DNA from 4 places in the Streptomyces sp. NPDC059696 genome. Region 4 is predicted to be linked to each of the others. Evidence: riboswitches for the same ligand, from Rfam matches in the RefSeq annotation. Region 4 holds a riboswitch; each other region holds the start of a gene.
What was found. A riboswitch is a leader RNA that binds a small molecule or an ion and turns the genes downstream of it on or off. The one in region 4 is predicted to bind cyclic di-AMP.
Positions count from the first base shown of each region.

Region 1: it holds a riboswitch for cyclic di-AMP, as region 4 does, so the genes downstream of both, ACFV20_RS01905 (NlpC/P60 family protein) here and ACFV20_RS10640 (peptidoglycan DD-metalloendopeptidase family protein) in region 4, are expected to answer to the same signal.
Region 2: it holds a riboswitch for cyclic di-AMP, as region 4 does, so the genes downstream of both, ACFV20_RS28290 (transglycosylase family protein) here and ACFV20_RS10640 (peptidoglycan DD-metalloendopeptidase family protein) in region 4, are expected to answer to the same signal.
Region 3: it holds a riboswitch for cyclic di-AMP, as region 4 does, so the genes downstream of both, ACFV20_RS03820 (M23 family metallopeptidase) here and ACFV20_RS10640 (peptidoglycan DD-metalloendopeptidase family protein) in region 4, are expected to answer to the same signal.

Region 1 covers NZ_JBHWFG010000002.1:13,912-18,115, forward strand. Annotated here, with positions in the region: gene pcrA (DNA helicase PcrA) at 1-1,556, opposite strand, end outside; cyclic di-AMP (ydaO/yuaA leader) riboswitch at 1,872-2,043, shown strand; gene ACFV20_RS01905 (NlpC/P60 family protein) at 2,052-3,230, shown strand; gene ACFV20_RS01910 (hypothetical protein) at 3,316-3,873, opposite strand; gene ACFV20_RS01915 (hypothetical protein) at 4,198-4,204, shown strand, end outside.
Region 2 covers NZ_JBHWFG010000030.1:91,081-95,284, forward strand. Annotated here, with positions in the region: gene eno (phosphopyruvate hydratase) at 1-475, opposite strand, end outside; gene ACFV20_RS28290 (transglycosylase family protein) at 760-1,461, opposite strand; cyclic di-AMP (ydaO/yuaA leader) riboswitch at 1,466-1,632, opposite strand; gene ACFV20_RS28295 (transglycosylase family protein) at 1,861-2,835, opposite strand; gene ACFV20_RS28300 (cytochrome P450) at 2,957-4,204, opposite strand, start outside.
Region 3 covers NZ_JBHWFG010000003.1:21,147-25,350, reverse strand. Annotated here, with positions in the region: gene ACFV20_RS03830 (dihydrofolate reductase family protein) at 47-1,177, shown strand; tRNA gene ACFV20_RS03825 (tRNA-Met) at 1,243-1,316, shown strand; cyclic di-AMP (ydaO/yuaA leader) riboswitch at 1,634-1,790, shown strand; gene ACFV20_RS03820 (M23 family metallopeptidase) at 1,802-2,836, shown strand; gene ACFV20_RS03815 (aldo/keto reductase) at 2,914-3,858, shown strand; gene ACFV20_RS03810 (PrsW family intramembrane metalloprotease) at 3,965-4,204, opposite strand, start outside.
Region 4 covers NZ_JBHWFG010000007.1:272,935-277,138, reverse strand. Annotated here, with positions in the region: gene ACFV20_RS10650 (TetR/AcrR family transcriptional regulator) at 1-211, shown strand, start outside; gene ACFV20_RS10645 (SGNH/GDSL hydrolase family protein) at 343-1,128, opposite strand; gene ACFV20_RS10640 (peptidoglycan DD-metalloendopeptidase family protein) at 1,436-2,365, opposite strand; cyclic di-AMP (ydaO/yuaA leader) riboswitch at 2,370-2,526, opposite strand; gene ACFV20_RS10635 (alpha-galactosidase) at 2,842-4,204, opposite strand, start outside.

The DNA.
Region 1 (4,204 bases), on a different contig from region 4:
GCCTGCGGGAAGCTGATCTTCTCGCGCTGAGACAGGGCGTCGATCATCGCCTCGGCGCGGTCGCCGATGCCCCGCTTGGGGACGTTGAGGATCCGGCGCAGCGGCACCGAGTCCTCGGGGTTGGACAGCACGCGCAGGTAGGCCAGGACGTCCCGGACCTCCTTGCGCTCGTAGAAGCGGACTCCGCCGACGACCTTGTAGGGCAGGCCGACGCGGATGAAGACCTCTTCGAAGACACGGGACTGGGCGTTGGTGCGGTAGAAGACGGCGACGTCGCCGGCCTTGGCCTCGCCGGCGTCCGTGAGGCGGTCTATCTCGTCGGCGACGAACTGCGCCTCGTCGTGCTCGGTGTCGGCGACGTACCCGGTGATCGTGGCGCCCGCGCCCGCGTTGGTCCACAGGTTCTTGGGGCGGCGGGACTCGTTGCGCTCGATGACGGCGTTGGCGGCGCTGAGGATCGTCTGCGTGGAGCGGTAGTTCTGCTCCAGCAGGATGGTCGTCGCGTCCGGGTAGTCCTCCTCGAACTGGAGGATGTTGCGGATCGTCGCGCCGCGGAAGGCGTAGATCGACTGGTCGGCGTCACCGACCACGCACAGCTCGGCGGGCGGGATCTCGGCCTCGGGCGGCACGTCGACCGGGTGCTCCGAGGTGCCGACCAGCTCGCGGACCAGGGCGTACTGCGCGTGGTTGGTGTCCTGGTACTCGTCGACCAGGACGTGCCGGAAGCGGCGGCGGTAGTGCTCGGCGACGTCCGGGAAGGCGCGCAGCAGGTTGACCGTCGTCATGATCAGGTCGTCGAAGTCGAGGGCGTTCGCCTCGCGCAGCCGCGACTGGTACATGGCGTAGGCCTGGGCGAGGGTCTTCTCGAAGCCGTCGGTGGCCTGGGCGGCGAAGTCCTCCTCGTCGATCAGCTCGTTCTTCAGGTTGCTGATCTTGGCGCTGAAGGACTTCGGCGGGAAGCGCTTGGGGTCGAGGTCCAGGTCGCGGCAGACCAGGGCCATCAGACGCTTGGAGTCGGCGGCGTCGTAGATCGAGAAGGAGGAGGTGAAGCCGAGCTTCTTGCTCTCCCGGCGCAGGATGCGCACGCACGCACTGTGGAAGGTCATGACCCACATGGCGTTGGCGCGCGGGCCGACGAGCTGCTCGACACGCTCCTTCATCTCCCCGGCGGCCTTGTTGGTGAAGGTGATCGCGAGGATCTGGCCCGGGTGCACGTCCCGCTCGGCGAGCAGGTGGGCGATGCGGTGGGTGAGCACGCGGGTCTTGCCGGAGCCGGCGCCGGCCACGATGAGCAGCGGGGAGCCGGAGTGGACGACGGCGGCGCGCTGGTTGTCGTTCAGCCCTTCCAGCAGCGCGGCGGAGTCGATCACCGGGCGGGGGGCGCCGTCGCGGTAGTAGGCGTCCCGGTCCGGGGGCGTGTCGAACTTCCCGCCGAACAGATCGTCGGGGATCGGCTCCGGAACGTGATCGTCCTCGGGCGGCGGCGGGGGTTCGTCGGCCGGGCCCCGCTGGGCCTGGAGGTTCGCCAGGAAGTTGTCGTCAAAGAGGCTGCTCATCGCTCTCCGAGTCTAGGGCGCCCCACTGACAGACCGCCGCCGCCCTGAGAACATCCGCGGGCGCCCGGTCCTTCCGCCGACCGCCCGGCGGCGCGTTGTCGCCCTCCATGACCGCGTGATCACGCCCCGCTACGGTCCCCACATATGGGGATCTTCACCCACCAATCACCCTTGATCGCTGACTCTCGGCAACGCCCGGGGATAAGGTCACGAAAATGTATCGGGCATATCACCCATCAACCTTCACAGGGGCCACACGAGTTGGCTACCGTGCGACCAGGCCGCACGACCCCCACCGGCGAACGTCGCCGGGCCGCGCGGCCTCCGCCGAGTCCGGTGTGCCGCAGCGGCAGCCGGAGCCGGGGACCCAACCGTGAACCTGGGGTGAATCGGCCCGACTCCCTGAGCGGAGAGGCCGTAGGGCAAACCTTCCGAACCACCCGCCCGAACCCGACAGCTAACCCGGTAGGCGGAACATGGAAGGAGTCGCCTCCCTTGGCGTCGCACCGCAAGTCGCGTCCTACGGGTACGCGCATGGCAGGCATACGGACCCCCGCCCTCGCAACGGCGGCCCTCACCTCCGTGGCCCTGCTCTCCCAGTCGGCCACCGCCGCCCCCGCGGCCGACGACAAGCCCAGCCTGGAGGACGTCGAGAAGAAGGTCGACGACCTGTACCGCCAGGCCGAGTCGGCGACCGACAAGTACAACGCGGCCAAGGAGAAGACCGCGAAGCAGCGCAAGCGCGTCGACACCCTCCTCGACGACGTCGCCCAGCGCACCCAGAAGCTCAACGAGGCGCGCGAGGAGCTGGGATCCTTCGCCTCCGCCCAGTACCGCACCGGCGCCGCCGCCCCGGACACGGCGACGTTCCTGCTGGCGGACACCCCGCAGGACTACTTCGACCAGACCCAGCTGATGGACCGGATGACGGGCCGCCAGAAGGTCGCGGTCGACGACTACGTCACCCAGCAGTCCGAGACGATGAAGAAGCGCCAGGAGGCCACCGAGAGCCTCGAGACGCTCACCGACTCGCAGGACGGCCTGAAGACGGCCAAGGCCACCGTCCAGCGCAAGCTCGCCGAGGCACGCGAGCTGATGTCGAAGCTGACCGCCGAGGAGAAGGCCCGGCTCGCGGCGATCGAGAAGGAGAAGCGGGCGGAGGCCGCCCGCAAGGCCGACGAACTGGCCCGGCAGCAGGCCGCGCGGCAGCAGGCCCAGGAGGAGGCCTCCCGACAGCAGGACGGCGGGACCGCCTCGTCGGGCTCCACGGGCTCCGGCTCGACCTCCTCCACACCCCCGGCCGACTCCTCGTACGCCACCAAGGCCGACAAGGCGCTGGCCTTCGCCCGCGCCCAGATCGGCAAGCCGTACGTGTGGGGCGCCGTCGGCCCCGGCTCCTACGACTGCTCGGGCCTGACCCAGGCCGCGTGGAAGGCCGCGGGCGTCACCCTGCCGCGCACGACCTACGACCAGGTGAACGCCGGCACCACGGTTCCGCTCTCCCAGGCCCAGCCCGGTGACCTGGTCTTCTTCTACGACGACGTCACCCACGTCGGGATCTACATCGGAAACGGCATGATGATCCACGCCCCGAAGCCCGGCACGTACGTCCGCGAGGAGTCGATCTACTACGACGGCGAATCGGCGATCCACAGCGTGGTCCGCCCGGCCTGAGAGGCCTCCGCGGGGAGGCTCAGGAGCTGGACGGCGGCGACGGCTGCGCCCTGAACGAGGGGGCGCAGCCGGCCACGCGTGGAGATCAGTTGCATCCGGACATGGTGTAGGTGTTGTCGACGACGACAGTGCTCCCGGACTTCATGTAGGAGTACGCCTCGCCGCAGCCGCCGCGTTTCTGATAGACGGGCCCGGCGTAGGTGCTGTACGTGCCGAAGTCCTCGGCGTGAGGCGTGTCGGTGAAGTTGTCCTTCAGCCGGATGCCCATGGAGCGCGCGGAGCCGGTGTCATTGAAGAGGACACCGCAGATGTACTTGTCGTACAGCTTGTTGCTGCCGCTGTACTTGCCGTTCCACCACAGGTAGAGGCTGGCGTTATTGCCGTAGCGCGCGGCGCCGGCGGAGATCGTGTAGCCGGAGCCGCACACGTTGGCGGCGGCCGCGGTCACGGTGGCGTCGGCCCGCAGAAGAGCCGCGCCCTCGGCGCCTTCGATCATCTTGAGGCCCGTGTTGCCGCCTAGGGCGATGACCTTCGGTTCCTCGGCGCCTAAGCCGGAGGCGGCGCTGGCGCTGGTCGCGGTGACGGCAGTCATGGCCACGGCTGCGGCGACGACGGTGTTACGGAGGGCGGAACGCGTGAACACGGGGCTCCTTTGTCATGTACTCGTTTTGCGAACGAGTGAGACTTTATAGCCCTCCAGAAAGCCTGTAATAGCCTATTGAGCTGGTTTTGAGCTTGCGGAAATACGGAGCGCCGCCTTCCCTTTCCGCAGGTCGTCAAGGGACTGACTGCTTTTCGGCCACCCTTTTCCGTCGACGGCCCAGCCTGAGGGCGACGCGCCACTTCCATCAAAGGCGGTGCCGAAAACCCGGCCCGCGAGAACTCGACCGGACAGTTTCCTCGCTTCTTGGGGGCACACGCGCGTGCCCCTCACGTAACGCGCGCGCCGCTCTCTAGCATCGGCGCTATGTCCG
Region 2 (4,204 bases), on a different contig from region 4:
TGGAGTCGGCGTGCGAGCCGCCGTTCAGGATGTTCATCATCGGCACCGGCAGCAGGTGCGCGTTGGGGCCGCCCAGGTAGCGGAACAGCGGCAGGTCGCTGGCCTCGGAGGCGGCGTGGGCGACGGCGAGCGAGACGCCGAGGATGGCGTTGGCGCCGAGGGAGCCCTTGTTGTCGGTGGCGTCCAGGTCGAACATCGCCTGGTCGATCAGGCGCTGCTCGGTGGCGTCATAGCCGACCAGCTCCGGGCCGATCTGCTCGATGACGGCGAGGACGGCCTTCTCCACGCCCTTGCCGAGGTAGCGGTTCGAGTCGCCGTCGCGGAGCTCGATGGCCTCGAAGGCGCCCGTGGAGGCGCCGGACGGGACGGCGGCACGACCGGTGCTGCCGTCGTCGAGGCCGACCTCGACCTCGACCGTGGGGTTGCCTCGGGAGTCCAGGATTTCCCGGGCTACGACGACGTCGATGGACGGCACGAGCATCTCCTTCTTGATGTGACGCGGTACGCGGGTCGCGCGGACCCGGCGAGGTGCGGGCCCGGTGGCTCGCGACATGAGCCTAACCGGCCCGGGGCGATCGGCCACCGGGTCGCCCACCCCATGGACAGAACCGAGCGTAAATTGTTTCCGAACGGAACAAAGCCCGTTGCCGAAAAAACCCCGCCCCGGTGCGTACGGGGGGTGACGCACCGGGGCGGGGAGCCCGTGGACCCGGGGGTCCGGGTGGGCCGGACCCCGCGGGGTCCGGCGTGGGCCGCTGCTTACTTCAGGTGCAGCTGCTGGCCCGGGTAGATGAGGTTGGCGTCCTCGACGATGTCCTTGTTCAGCTCGAACAGCTTCTCCCAGCCGCCCTTGACCTTCTGGTCCGCGGCGATCGAGCTGAGGGTGTCACCCTTGACGACCTTGTACTCGCCGTCACCCTTCTTGACCTTCTTGCCGGTCGGGGTGGTGACGGTCTTCTTGGCCGCCGGGCGCTCGTCGGAGCGGGAGGCCGGCTGCTCCTGGGTCTCGCGGGACTCGGTGCTCTGCTGGCTCTGCTGGCTCTGCGCGGAGCTGCCGGAGTCGCTGGAGGAACCGCTGCCGGTGTAGCCGGCGCTCGACAGGCCCTTGCCGCAGACCGGCCAGGCGCCCTTGCCCTGGCTCGCCAGGACCTTCTCGGCGACCTGGATCTGCTGGTCCTTGCTGGCCTGGTCGGCGGTGGAGGCGTACTGGGTGCCGCCGTACGCGGCCCAGGTGGAGGCGGAGAACTGCAGACCGCCGTAGTAGCCGTTGCCGGTGTTGATGGACCAGTTGCCGCCGGACTCGCACTGGGCGACGGCGTCCCACTCGGAGGCGGTGGCGGCGGAGGCGTTGCCGGCCGCCATCAGCGGGGCGGCGATGGCGACACCGGTGACACCGGCGAGCGCGGCGGCGCGGGTGGCCTTGGACGGACGACGGTGCTTGCCCTTGCCGGAAAACAGCATGGATGGATCCCCTCACCGACGCCTGCGAGGTGAGCTGTCGGGTTCGGGCCGGTTGAGTTGCCCGGCCGCGTCCCTCCCGGGACACGGCTTCACCCCAAGCCCTTCCGGCACAACCTGCCGGTCGGGCACCTACCTTGGGTCCCCCGCTCCTGCCTACGGCGCTTGACGCGACGACTGTTCCCGTGCGGCCGCTGGCAGGATTCGGCGTTGCGGCAGCCGGGGCTCGCGGTGGCGAGCGGTCACGACCGTAGACACGCGATCGACGGAATTTCAAAGACGATCAGGGCTTCTGAGATCTATCTCTCACGGGCCCCAAACAGGACATCAGTCGCGAATCAGGACGCTAACTCGCGCGGTTTCGGGGCGACTTCCGCCCCGGTTTCCGCACTGCCCGAACCGCTACTTCTCGTCCGCTTCGCCCTCGACCGTGAGCTTCTCACCGGGGAGGATGAGGTCCGGGTCGGCGCCGACGGCCTTCTCGTTGCCCTCGTAGAGCGCGTGCCATCCGCCGCTGACCTCAAGGGAGTCGGCGATGGACCAGAGGCTGTCGCCGACACCCACGATGTAGGCACCCTCGGAGGCCTCACGGGAGCTGTCGTCACCGCGCGAGGCGTGACGTCCCGCCGACTCACCCGTACGGCCGTCCTCGGCGCCCTGCGTCTCGTCGGCGCTGGGGCCGCGGTGGCGACCGGAGCCGGTGTCGGCCGACTTCGAGGAGCCGCCCGCGGACCGCGACGTGTCGGACGCGCCACTCTCGGAGGGGGCCGGCGAGGAGTCGTCGGACTGGCGGCCCTGCGACGATCCTGATTCGGGCGACTTGTCCGGATCGGCGCCCTTGCCCTTCGCGTCCGACGACCCGTCAGCCGACGACGAGGGGGACGGGGACGCGTCGCCCGAAGGGGACGAACCGAGCGAGTCGAGCAAACCGGGCGAGTCCACTTCGCCGGACGAGTCGGACGAGTCGGACGAGTCCGATGATTCGGATGACCCCGTCCCCTTGCCCTGCTCCAGGCCGGAGAGCAGGCCGCAGGTGCGCCACGCGCCGACCCCCTGGTCGGCGAGGACTCTCTCGGCCACGGCTATCTGCTGGGAGCGGCTGGCCAGGTCGGCGCTCGCGGCGTAGTCGAGACCGCCGTGGTTCTCCCAGTCCTCCTGGGACAACTGCAGACCGCCGTAGTAGCCGTTGCCGCTGTTCTGGCTCCACGCGCCGCCGGTCTCGCAGTCCGCGACCCGGTCCCAGGTCGTGCCGTCGGCCGCGCTGGCGCCGGAGGCCCCGAGGAGGGGGATCGCGATGGCGGAGCCGGTCACTCCGGCCGCCACGAGGAGAGCCGGAGCCTGGCGGGGGCGACGGTGCCGACCGTTCCCGGAGAGCATACGGAGACCTTTCGCGAGACAGCAGTGACCGACGCGGCGTGATTCCCCGCCGCGTTGATGGGTGAACGTATCGGCAGTCGATCACTTGTCACAAGTTCATGCCGCGTAGATCACGTGAAGATCACAGGTCTGATGTTTCGTCACGTCCGCCCGGGGCTACCGGTGCCGCCGGCGCCGCCGGTGCGAATTCCACCGGCAGAGTGCGCAGCCCGCGCATGATGAGACCGCCGCGCCACCGCAGCTCGGCCGGATCCGCGGCCAGCCGGAGGTCCGGGAGGCGGGTGAGGAGCGTGGCGAGCGCGGTCTGGCCCTCCAGGCGGGCGAGCGGGGCGCCGAGGCAGTAGTGGATGCCGTGGCCGTATCCGAGGTGCTGGTTGTCGCGGCGGGAGAGGTCCAGCACGTCCGGGTCGGCGAACCGCTCCGGGTCCCGGTCCGCGGCGGCCAGGACGACGAGGACGGGGTCGCCCTCCTCGATGCGCTGCCCGCCGAGGGTGAGGGACTGCGTGGCGAAGCGCCAGGTGGCGAGTTCGACGGGGCCGTCGTAGCGGAGGAGTTCCTCGACGCCGGTCTCCAGGAGGGCGCTCTCCCCGGCGGCGAGGGACGCCTGGAGCCGGGCGCGCTGCCCGGGGTGGGTGAGCAGTGCGTAGGTGCCGTTGCCGATCAGGTTGACGGTCGTCTCGAAACCGGCGAACAGCAGGATGAAGGCCATGGCCGCCGCCTCGTTCTCGGTGAGGTGCTCGCCGTGGTCGGAGGCGCGGATCAGGCCGGAGATGAGGTCCTCACCGGGGGCTGGCTCGGCCGGCAGCGCCTCGCGCTTGCGGTGGATGAGGTCGGCGAGGTAGCCGCGCATCTTCTTCACCGACCGCGCCACACCGCCCCTGGGCCCGCCCTGGTGACGGATCATCATGCCCGCCCAGTCGCGGAAGTCGTCCTGGTCCTCGCGCGGGACGCCGAGCAGGTCGCAGATGGCGTAGATGGGGAGCGGGAAGGCGAACTCGTGGATCAGGTCGGCGGAGCCCTTGGCCGCGAAGCCGTCGATGAGGGTGTCGGTGAGCTCCTGCACCCGTGGCGCGAACTCGGCGACCCGGCGGGGTGTGAACGCCTTGGACACGAGCCGCCGCAGCCGGGTGTGGTCCGGCGGGTCGATGTTGAGCAGGTGCGTCATCAGCTCGGCCTTGCGCTCGCCGGGGATCCCCGTCTTGCCCTTGGCGTGCGCCGGTTCGTCGTGGTGCGCGGGGTTCTTGGAGAGCCGGGGGTCGGCGAGCGTCTGCTTGGCGTCGGCGTACCGCGTGACCAGCCAGGCCTCCACACCGCTCGGGAGCCGCGTCCTGTGCACGGGGCTGTGCTCGCGAAGCCAGGCGTAGGCGGG
Region 3 (4,204 bases), on a different contig from region 4:
ACCAAGCCCTGTCCGTCCCGCCGTCCCGACCAGCCGCGGAGCACCGATGCCTCACCCGTACGTCCTGCTGTCCGCCGCCGTCTCCCTCGACGGCTACTTGGACGACACCGGACCCGACCGGCTGCTGCTGTCCGGTCCGGCCGACTTCGACCGGGTCGACGAGGTCCGGGCCGGCGTCGACGCGATCCTGGTCGGCGCCGGCACCCTCCGCGCCGACAACCCGCGTCTGCTGGTGAACTCGGAGCGGCGCCGGGCCGCCCGCACGGCCGCGGGTCAACCCGAGTACCCCCTGAAGGTCACCGTCAGCGGCTCGGGCGACCTCGACCCGGACGCCCGCTTCTGGCACACCGGCGACGAGAAGCTCCTCTACACGACCGACCGGGGTGCCCGACGCGCCCGCGCGCTCGGCCTCGCCGCCGACGTCGTCCCGCTCGGCACCGAGCTGGACTGGCGGCGGCTGCTCACGCACCTGCACGACGTCCGGGGCGTGGGGCGGCTCATGGTCGAGGGCGGCGGCCTGATCCACACCCAGCTCCTCACCCAGGGTCTGGCCGACGAACTCCAGCTGGTCCTCGCCCCGCTCTTCGTGGGCGACCCCCGGGCGCCCCGCCTCTTCGGCCCGGGCGGCTACCAGGGCGGCCGCCTCCGGCTGCTGGAGTCGCGGCGGATCGAGGACGTCGTCCTGATGCGCTACGAACCGACCGCCCCGGGCACCGGCCCCCTGCCCGCCGCCGCCGACCACCACTGGCTGGCCCTCGCCTGTGAACTGGCCGAGCACTGCCCGCCGTCGGACACGGCGTTCAGCGTGGGTGCGGTCGTCGTCGCCGCCGACGGCACGGAACTGGCCCGCGGCCACTCCCGCGAGGGCGGCGACCCGGTGGTGCACGCCGAGGAGGCGGCCCTCGCGAAGCTCGACCCCGCCGACCCGCGCCTGCCCGGCGCGACGGTGTACAGCAGCCTGGAGCCGTGCGCCCGCCGCGCCTCCCGGCCCGCGCCCTGCGCCCGGCTGATCCTCGACGCGGGCGTCCGGCGGGTCGTCACGGCCTGGCGCGAGCCGGACACCTTCGTGGCGGACGCCGACGGCAGCGGCCTGCTGGCGGCCCGGGGAGTGGAGGTCCTCGTCCTGCCGGAACACCAGGAGCGGGCCAAGGCCCCGAACCGCCACCTGGTGCGCTGAGTACGGGCCGGACGGAGGGTGTGTGCGAGCGGTCCCGCGGATGGCGTACACTGGTGACACAACGACGCGGGGTGGAGCAGCTCGGTAGCTCGCTGGGCTCATAACCCAGAGGTCGCAGGTTCAAATCCTGTCCCCGCTACTGAAGGCCGAGGGCCGGAATCCGAAAGGGTTCCGGCCCTCGGTGTTTTCCGGGGGCTTGCCCGGTGGTTCCGAGGCTGCCCGGTGGCTCGCTACGGTCGGTGAGCGAACCGTCCCGTTCCGCATAACAACTGACACACCGTCAAAACCCGCCGGTCACCTGCACGGTGGTCAACTCGCCCGATTTAAACCGGTCATGGCAGGTAAGTCCGCGCGAAAAAGGTTAATGATCAAGCGGAATCGCTGGAATACCCCCCGCGCCTCCATTAACGTTCGATAACGCAGCGCGGTCGTCCCAGCCGTCACAGAAGGCGGCTCCGTGCGCACGCGCCGAATCCCGAAAGGGAACCGGGGAACCACCACTTGGGGTGAATCGGGCGGATACCACCGTGGAAGCACGGCAGGTATACGCGCGTAGGAGACCTTCCTGCTCCGAACCCGTCAGCTAACCCGGTAGGCGAGAAGGAAGGAAAGGAGCACGCCCACGTGGCGTCCAACCGGCCTGCCCCCACGGCCCCGTACGCGCCGAAGCGCGAGAACGACACCTTCGGCTACGGCGGTCAGCGCACCGACGAGGGCCCGTTCCAGGAGTGGAACCCCACCGAGGAGTCCATCCGTCCCGTCCGCGGCCGGCATCGCGTCACCAAGCAGCGCGGCGGAGGTCTCGCCCGCAGCTCCACCGTCCTGGGCGTAGGCGTCATAGCCGCCGTGGGAGCCGGCGGCATGGCCAGTGCCCAGACCGGCAAGCCCCCGGTGTCCATCTCCGTTCCGGACCTGCCCTCGGTGGGTTCCCTCATCTCGGACGACGACACCCCCGAAGGTTCCGCCACCCCGCTCAGCAGCCTCGGCACCGCCACGGCGGCCACCGAGCAGGCCGAGGGCACCTCCGGTGCCGGCGAGGCGCTGCGCGCCCGGATCATGGCCCAGGTCGAGCACCAGCAGGAGCAGATCGAGACCAAGGCCGCGCAGGACGCCGCGGCCGCCGCCGAGAAGGCCGCGGCGGAAGCCGTCGCCAAGGCGGAGCAGGAAGCCAAGGCCAAGGCCGCCGAGGCCAAGAAGAAGGCGGAGGAGGAGGCCAGGAAGAAGGCCGAGGCCGAGCGGCTCGCCACCCTCGCCAAGCAGTTCACCCTGCCGACCTCCTCGTACACCCTCACCTCGACGTTCGGCCAGGCCGGCGCCTACTGGTCCTCCGGCTACCACACCGGCCTGGACTTCGCCGCCCCCACGGGCACGCCGATCAAGGCCGTGCACAGCGGCACCATCACCGAGGCGGGCTGGAACGGCTCCTACGGCTACAAGACCGTCCTCACCCTCGATGACGGCACCGAGATCTGGTACGCGCACCAGTCCTCCATCGGCGTCAGCGTCGGCCAGAAGGTCAGCACCGGCGACGTGATCGGCCGCGTCGGCGCCACCGGCAACGTCACCGGGGCGCACCTGCACCTCGAAGTCCACTCCGGCGGCTCCGCGAGCGGTATCGACCCGATGGCCTGGCTGCGCGGCAAGGGACTGAACCCGTAAGCGGCACGCGCGGTGTCCACGGGAGTTCCGCAGCCGTTGCGGAATGAGATCCTCCCGTCCGGTCGTTGACACCGGGCATGACTTCTCTTCGCAAGCTCGGCTCCTCCGACCTCGAGGTCTTCCCCCTCGCCCTCGGCGGCAACGTCTTCGGCTGGACCGCCGACCAGGCCCGGTCCTTCGACGTCCTCGACGCGTACACCGCCGCCGGCGGCAACTTCGTCGACACCGCCGACGTCTACTCGGCCTGGGCCGACGGCAACCGGGGCGGGGAGTCCGAGACCATCCTCGGCACGTGGCTCGAAGCTCGCGGCAACCGCTCCGACGTCGTCGTCGCCACGAAGGTCAGCCAGCACCCCGAGTTCCGGGGACTGTCCGCCGCGACCATCACGGCCGCCGCCGACGCCTCCCTGCGACGCCTGCGCACCGACTACATCGACCTCTACTACACGCACTTCGATCAGCCCGACGTGCCCGTCGAGGAGATCATCGGCGCGCTCGACGCCCTCGTGAAGGCCGGGAAGGTGCGGCACATCGCCGCCTCCAACATCTCCGCCGAGCGGCTGCGGGAGTCCCTGGAGTTCTCCGACCGCGAGGGCCTCGCCCGGTACGTCGCCCTCCAGCCGCACTACAACCTGGTCTCCCGCGAGACCTACGAGGGCGAGCTCCAGGACCTCGCCGAGCGGGCCGGCCTCGCGGCCGTGCCGTACTACGCGCTCGCCTCAGGCTTCCTGACGGGCAAGTACCGGCCCGGTACGACGGTGGAGAGCGCGCGGGCGGGCGGTGCCGCCAAGCATCTGGAGACCGAGCGGGGGCGGCGGGTGCTCGCAGCCCTCGACGAGATCGCCGGAGCCCATGACGTGCCCGTCGCCACCGTGGCCCTCGCCTGGCTCGCCGCCCAGCCGACCGTGGTGGCGCCGATCGCCTCCGCGCGGACGGTGGAGCAGCTGCCCGCACTGGTCGGCGTCGGAGAGCTGACGCTGACGGAGACGGAGATCGAGCGACTGACCGAGGCCTCGGCCTGAGCGGACTGCGGCGCCGGCCGCCGAGGTCTTGGGGTTCGGGCTGGGCAGGGCCCGGGAGTGGCAGGGGCTGTGGTGTCGGCTGCCGGGGGGTTGGTCCGGGTCGGGGTCAGGAGCGGTACGGGTTGTACGCCGGGTACGGCGTCGGCCGGGTCGGCTGGTGGGCGTAGCCGTAGCCGTAGCCGTAGCCGTAGCCGTAGCCGTACACGCCGTGGACCGGCCAGGGCGGGGCCGCCACCGGGACCGGAGGGGCGGTGATCCGCGCCGCGTGGTCCAGCGCGGGGCGGGACACCTCCCGGCGCCGCCACAGTTCGCCGAGGAGCTCCCCCTCCCGTACGGCGAAGTCCGC
Region 4 (4,204 bases):
GGCCGAGGTGATCGCGGAGGGTGTGGCGGCGGGTGAGTTCCGCTGTCCGGACCCGGCCGGCACGGCCCTGCGGCTGACCGCTCTCCTCGACGGCCTGGCCGTCCAGTTGACGTCCTACGCCGGGGCGGTGCCGCGCACCCGGGCCCAGCAGTGGGTGGAGGAGGCGCTGGCCCGCGAACTGGGTCTGGCACAGGAGCGGCCGGCTCCCTAGGGGGCTGCGCAAAGCGCCGCCCGCCCCGCGAGGCCCGGCACGCCCTCTCGCCGCGCCGGGCGCGACGTCCCCGCCCGTGCGGGCCGGGCCGGTGTTCCGCCCGGCGCGGCCCGCACGGGCGGGAGCCGCTCTCACGCCACCGCCGCGATCCGCATCCTGATGTCGTCCGGCGACAGCGCGCCCTTGGCCGTCACGTGGTCGCCCGACGACTGCCCGCGCAGCCGGCGCCCGATCCACGGCACCAGGAACTCGCGTGCCCAGGCGACGTTGTCCCGCCGCACGTCGAGCGCACCGCGCGGGGGCGGCGGCGGCCACGCCTGCTCGGGGTCGGCCGGCACGTCGAGGCCGAGCACCTGGCCCGCGCGCAGCGCCACGCGCGTGTGCCCCTCGGGCGACAGGTGCAGCCGGTCGGCGTCCCAGGCCCGGCGGTCCTGCACGCTGCGCAGGGACCACAGGTCGAGCACCGGGCAGCCGTACCGGTCGGCGATGGCCCGCACATGTCCGTTGTACGTGGCGATCTTGCCGCGCAGATGCCTGAGCACGGGCACCCCGCGGGTGTCGAACCCGGTCGTCACCATGACCGTGCCGGACACGGCGGTGAGCTGGGCCAGCGCCCGTTCGAAGCGCTCGGCCACCTCGTCCGGGTCGGTGCCGGGCCGGATGATGTCGTTGCCCCCGGCGCAGAACGAGACGAGGTCGGGGGCCATGTCGACGGCCCGCGGAACCTGGTCCGCCACGATCTGGTCGAGGAGCTTTCCGCGTACGGCGAGATTGGCGTACCGGAAGTCTCCCTCGGGCCTGCGGTCGGCGAGCAGGACGGCGAACCGGTCGGCCCAGCCGACGAATGCCCCGTCGGGGCCGGGATCACCGACGCCCTCGGTGAAGCTGTCCCCCAGCGCCACGTACGACCCGATCACTGCTCTGCTGTCACTCTTCGAATCGTCTGCCACAGCAGCTCATGATTCACCTTTGAATGTGACTTACGCGACCGTAGGAAAGGATTGACGGGCGGTGAGATAAGCCACTCCTCAAGTGTTCGCCAACTCCGGAATACCCCGCTTGTCACGGATGTTTCGGGGTGAGCCGTCAGACCCGGAACCCGCTGATCCGGAAAAGGCCCCGGACGGACCGGCAGGCCATCGGGACGTGCGCACACCGAAGGCCGGACCCGGGGATCGGGGTCCGGCCTTCGGAGGCGTGTCAGGCAGGTGGTCGTGCGGTGGGTCAGCCGACGGAGACGCCGTGCGAGCGCAGGAAGGCGACCGGGTCCACGTCCGAGCCGTAGTCCGGCGTGGTGCGGATCTCGAAGTGCAGGTGCGGTCCGGTCACGTTGCCGGTCGCCCCGGAGAGGCCGACCTGCTGTCCGGCGGTGACGCTCTGGCCGGCCGACACGGAGAGCTGCGACAGGTGGGCGTACTGGGCGTAGTGACCGTCGTTCAGCTTGATGACGACCTGGTTGCCGTAGGCCCCGCCCCAGCCGGCGGAGACGACCGTGCCGGCGCCGACGGCCTTGAGGGACGTGCCGGTCGGGACGACGAAGTCGACACCGGTGTGGTAGCCGCTGGACCACATGCTGCCGGACATGTGGTACGGGGTGCCGACCGCGGCACCGGCCACCGGCAGCGTGTAGCCGGTGGAGTTGCTCTCGGCGGCGGGCTGGGCGGCGGCCGGCTTCGCGGCGCTCTGCGCCTTCGGGGCCGACTCGGCGGCGGAGGGCTTCGGGGCCGAGGTCTTCGGGGCCGAGGTCTTCGGGGCGGCGGGGGCGGAGGCCTTCGGGGCGGTCGCCGCCTTCTTGCCGATCGAGAGCTTCAGGCCCGGGTGGATCAGCGAGGGGTCGGAGCCCACGGCATCACGGTTGTCCGCGTAGAGCTTCTTCCAGCCGCCGCTGACGTTCTGCTGGTCGGCGATCCGGGCGAGGTAATCGCCGGCCTTCACGGTGTAGGTCTGGGCGCCATCGTTCTTTTCGGCGGCCTTTTTCCCGGCGACCGGAGCGGACTGGACGGCCTTTTCCGGAGCCGACTGCGGCGTCGCGGCATGGGCGCCGGCGGCCCCCATGAGCGGCAGGGCGAGGGCGGCTCCACCGGTTCCGGCGACGGCGATGGAGCGGGTGAAACGCTGGGTCTTGGGACGGCGGTGCTTACCCTTCGCGGGCATGGCGAATTCCTCTCCGTCGCCTGCGAGGTGAGCTGTCGGGTGCGGGCTGGAGATGCCCGGCCGCGCCGGGGCGCGGCTTAACCCCAAGCCGTTCCGGGAACCGGAACAGGCGTCTTACCTGTGGGTCCCCCGCTCCTGCCGTGCGTCGGGTCAGTGTGTGCGGGCTCCGGGCGGCGGCAGGATTAGGCGTCCGTCCGGATTGGTGTGGAACGTAAGCGACCGAGACGCAAAGGGACAAGCTTGCGGTTGCGCGTGAGGCCGTTTTTTCCCGACACATGGGCACGTGTGCTGTCACCGAGCGTGGATGACCGATCTCCCGCTTCGCGCAATAACCCTGCTCCGTGCGGGGATTACGTGAACATGGCGACAGCGGATCGTCACGAATATGACGATGGTCACGCGCCCCGATTCCATCTCCTTTACGATCGGGGCACGTTAGGCCTTAGCGGCCGTAATTCCCTATTCGGACAGAACGGCTACTTCCGCTTAAGCCGGACGACCGCGGCGTCCAGGTCTCCGCGCAGGCCGACGCGCAGCCCGTGGTGCAGAAGGAGCGCTCCGCGGTGAACTTCGCCCGTTTCGAGGCATTCGTACGATGCTGCCGGATCGAGGCCGCGCAGCCGGAGCGCCGGCACCGGCTCGCCGTAGCGCTGCGCCTGGAGCCAGGCGAGGACGACCGTCTCGTCGCCGAGGACGTACTGCACGGCGCTCAGCCCGCCCTGCGGGGGCCGCAGCCGGTACAGGTCACCGCGCTGCACCAGGGGCCGGATCTCCTTGTACAGCGCCACCCACTCGCCCGCCTCGGCGAGTTCCGCGGGCGTCCACCCGGTGAGGTCACCGCCGACTCCGAGCACCCCGGCCATGGCGCTGACGAAGCGGAACCGCAGCGAGCTGGCCCGGTGGTTGAGCATGGCGTTCGGGCTGTCCGTGACCCAGGCGGCCATGACCCGGGCCGGATGGATCTGGCTGAAGCCGTGCTGGATGGCGAGCCGGTCCAGGGGGTCGGTGTTGTCGGAGGTCCACACCTGGTCCGTGCGGCTCAGCACACCGAGGTCGATCCGCCCGCCGCCGCCCGAGCACGACTCGAAGGCCACCCCCGGATGGGCGGCCCGCAGCCGGTCCAGCAAGGCGTACAGCCCGTGGACATGGTCGGCCCACAGCCGTTGCGGATAGGCGTCGTCCGGCCATCCGGCATCCGTGAAGCAGCGGTTGAAGTCCCACTTCACGTAGTCGATCGGCGCACCGGAGAGGAGCCCGTCGAGCCGCTCCCACAGATACTCCCGGACATCCTCGCGGGCGAGGTTCAGTACGAGCTGATTGCGGAACTCCGTCCGCTTTCGCCCTGTTTGATACTGAACCCAGTCGGGGTGTTCCCGGTACAGGTCGCTGTCCGGGTTGACCATCTCGGGCTCCACCCAGATCCCGAACTGCATGCCGAGGCCGTGCACATGGTCGGCGAGCGGCTTCAGTCCGCCCGGGAATCGGTCGGGGTTCGGGGTCCAGTCGCCGAGGCCGGCCCGGTCGCTGGTGCGGGCCCCGAACCAGCCGTCGTCGACCACGAACAGTTCGACACCCAGGGCCGCGGCCCGCTCGGCGAGCGCCCGCTGCTGCTCCTCGGAGATGTCGAACTCGGTGGCCTCCCAGGAGTTGAAGAGCACCGGCCGGTCTCGTCCGGCGTCAGGGATCACATGGGTCCGCTGGTAGGCGTGCCAGGCGCGGCTCGCCCCGCCGAAGCCGCCGTCGCTCCAGAGCCCGGCGAAGACGGGGGTCGTGTACGACTCCCCCGTGCCCAGCATCAGCAGGCCGGAGTCGTCGTGGCCGGCCCCGCCGGTGATCTGC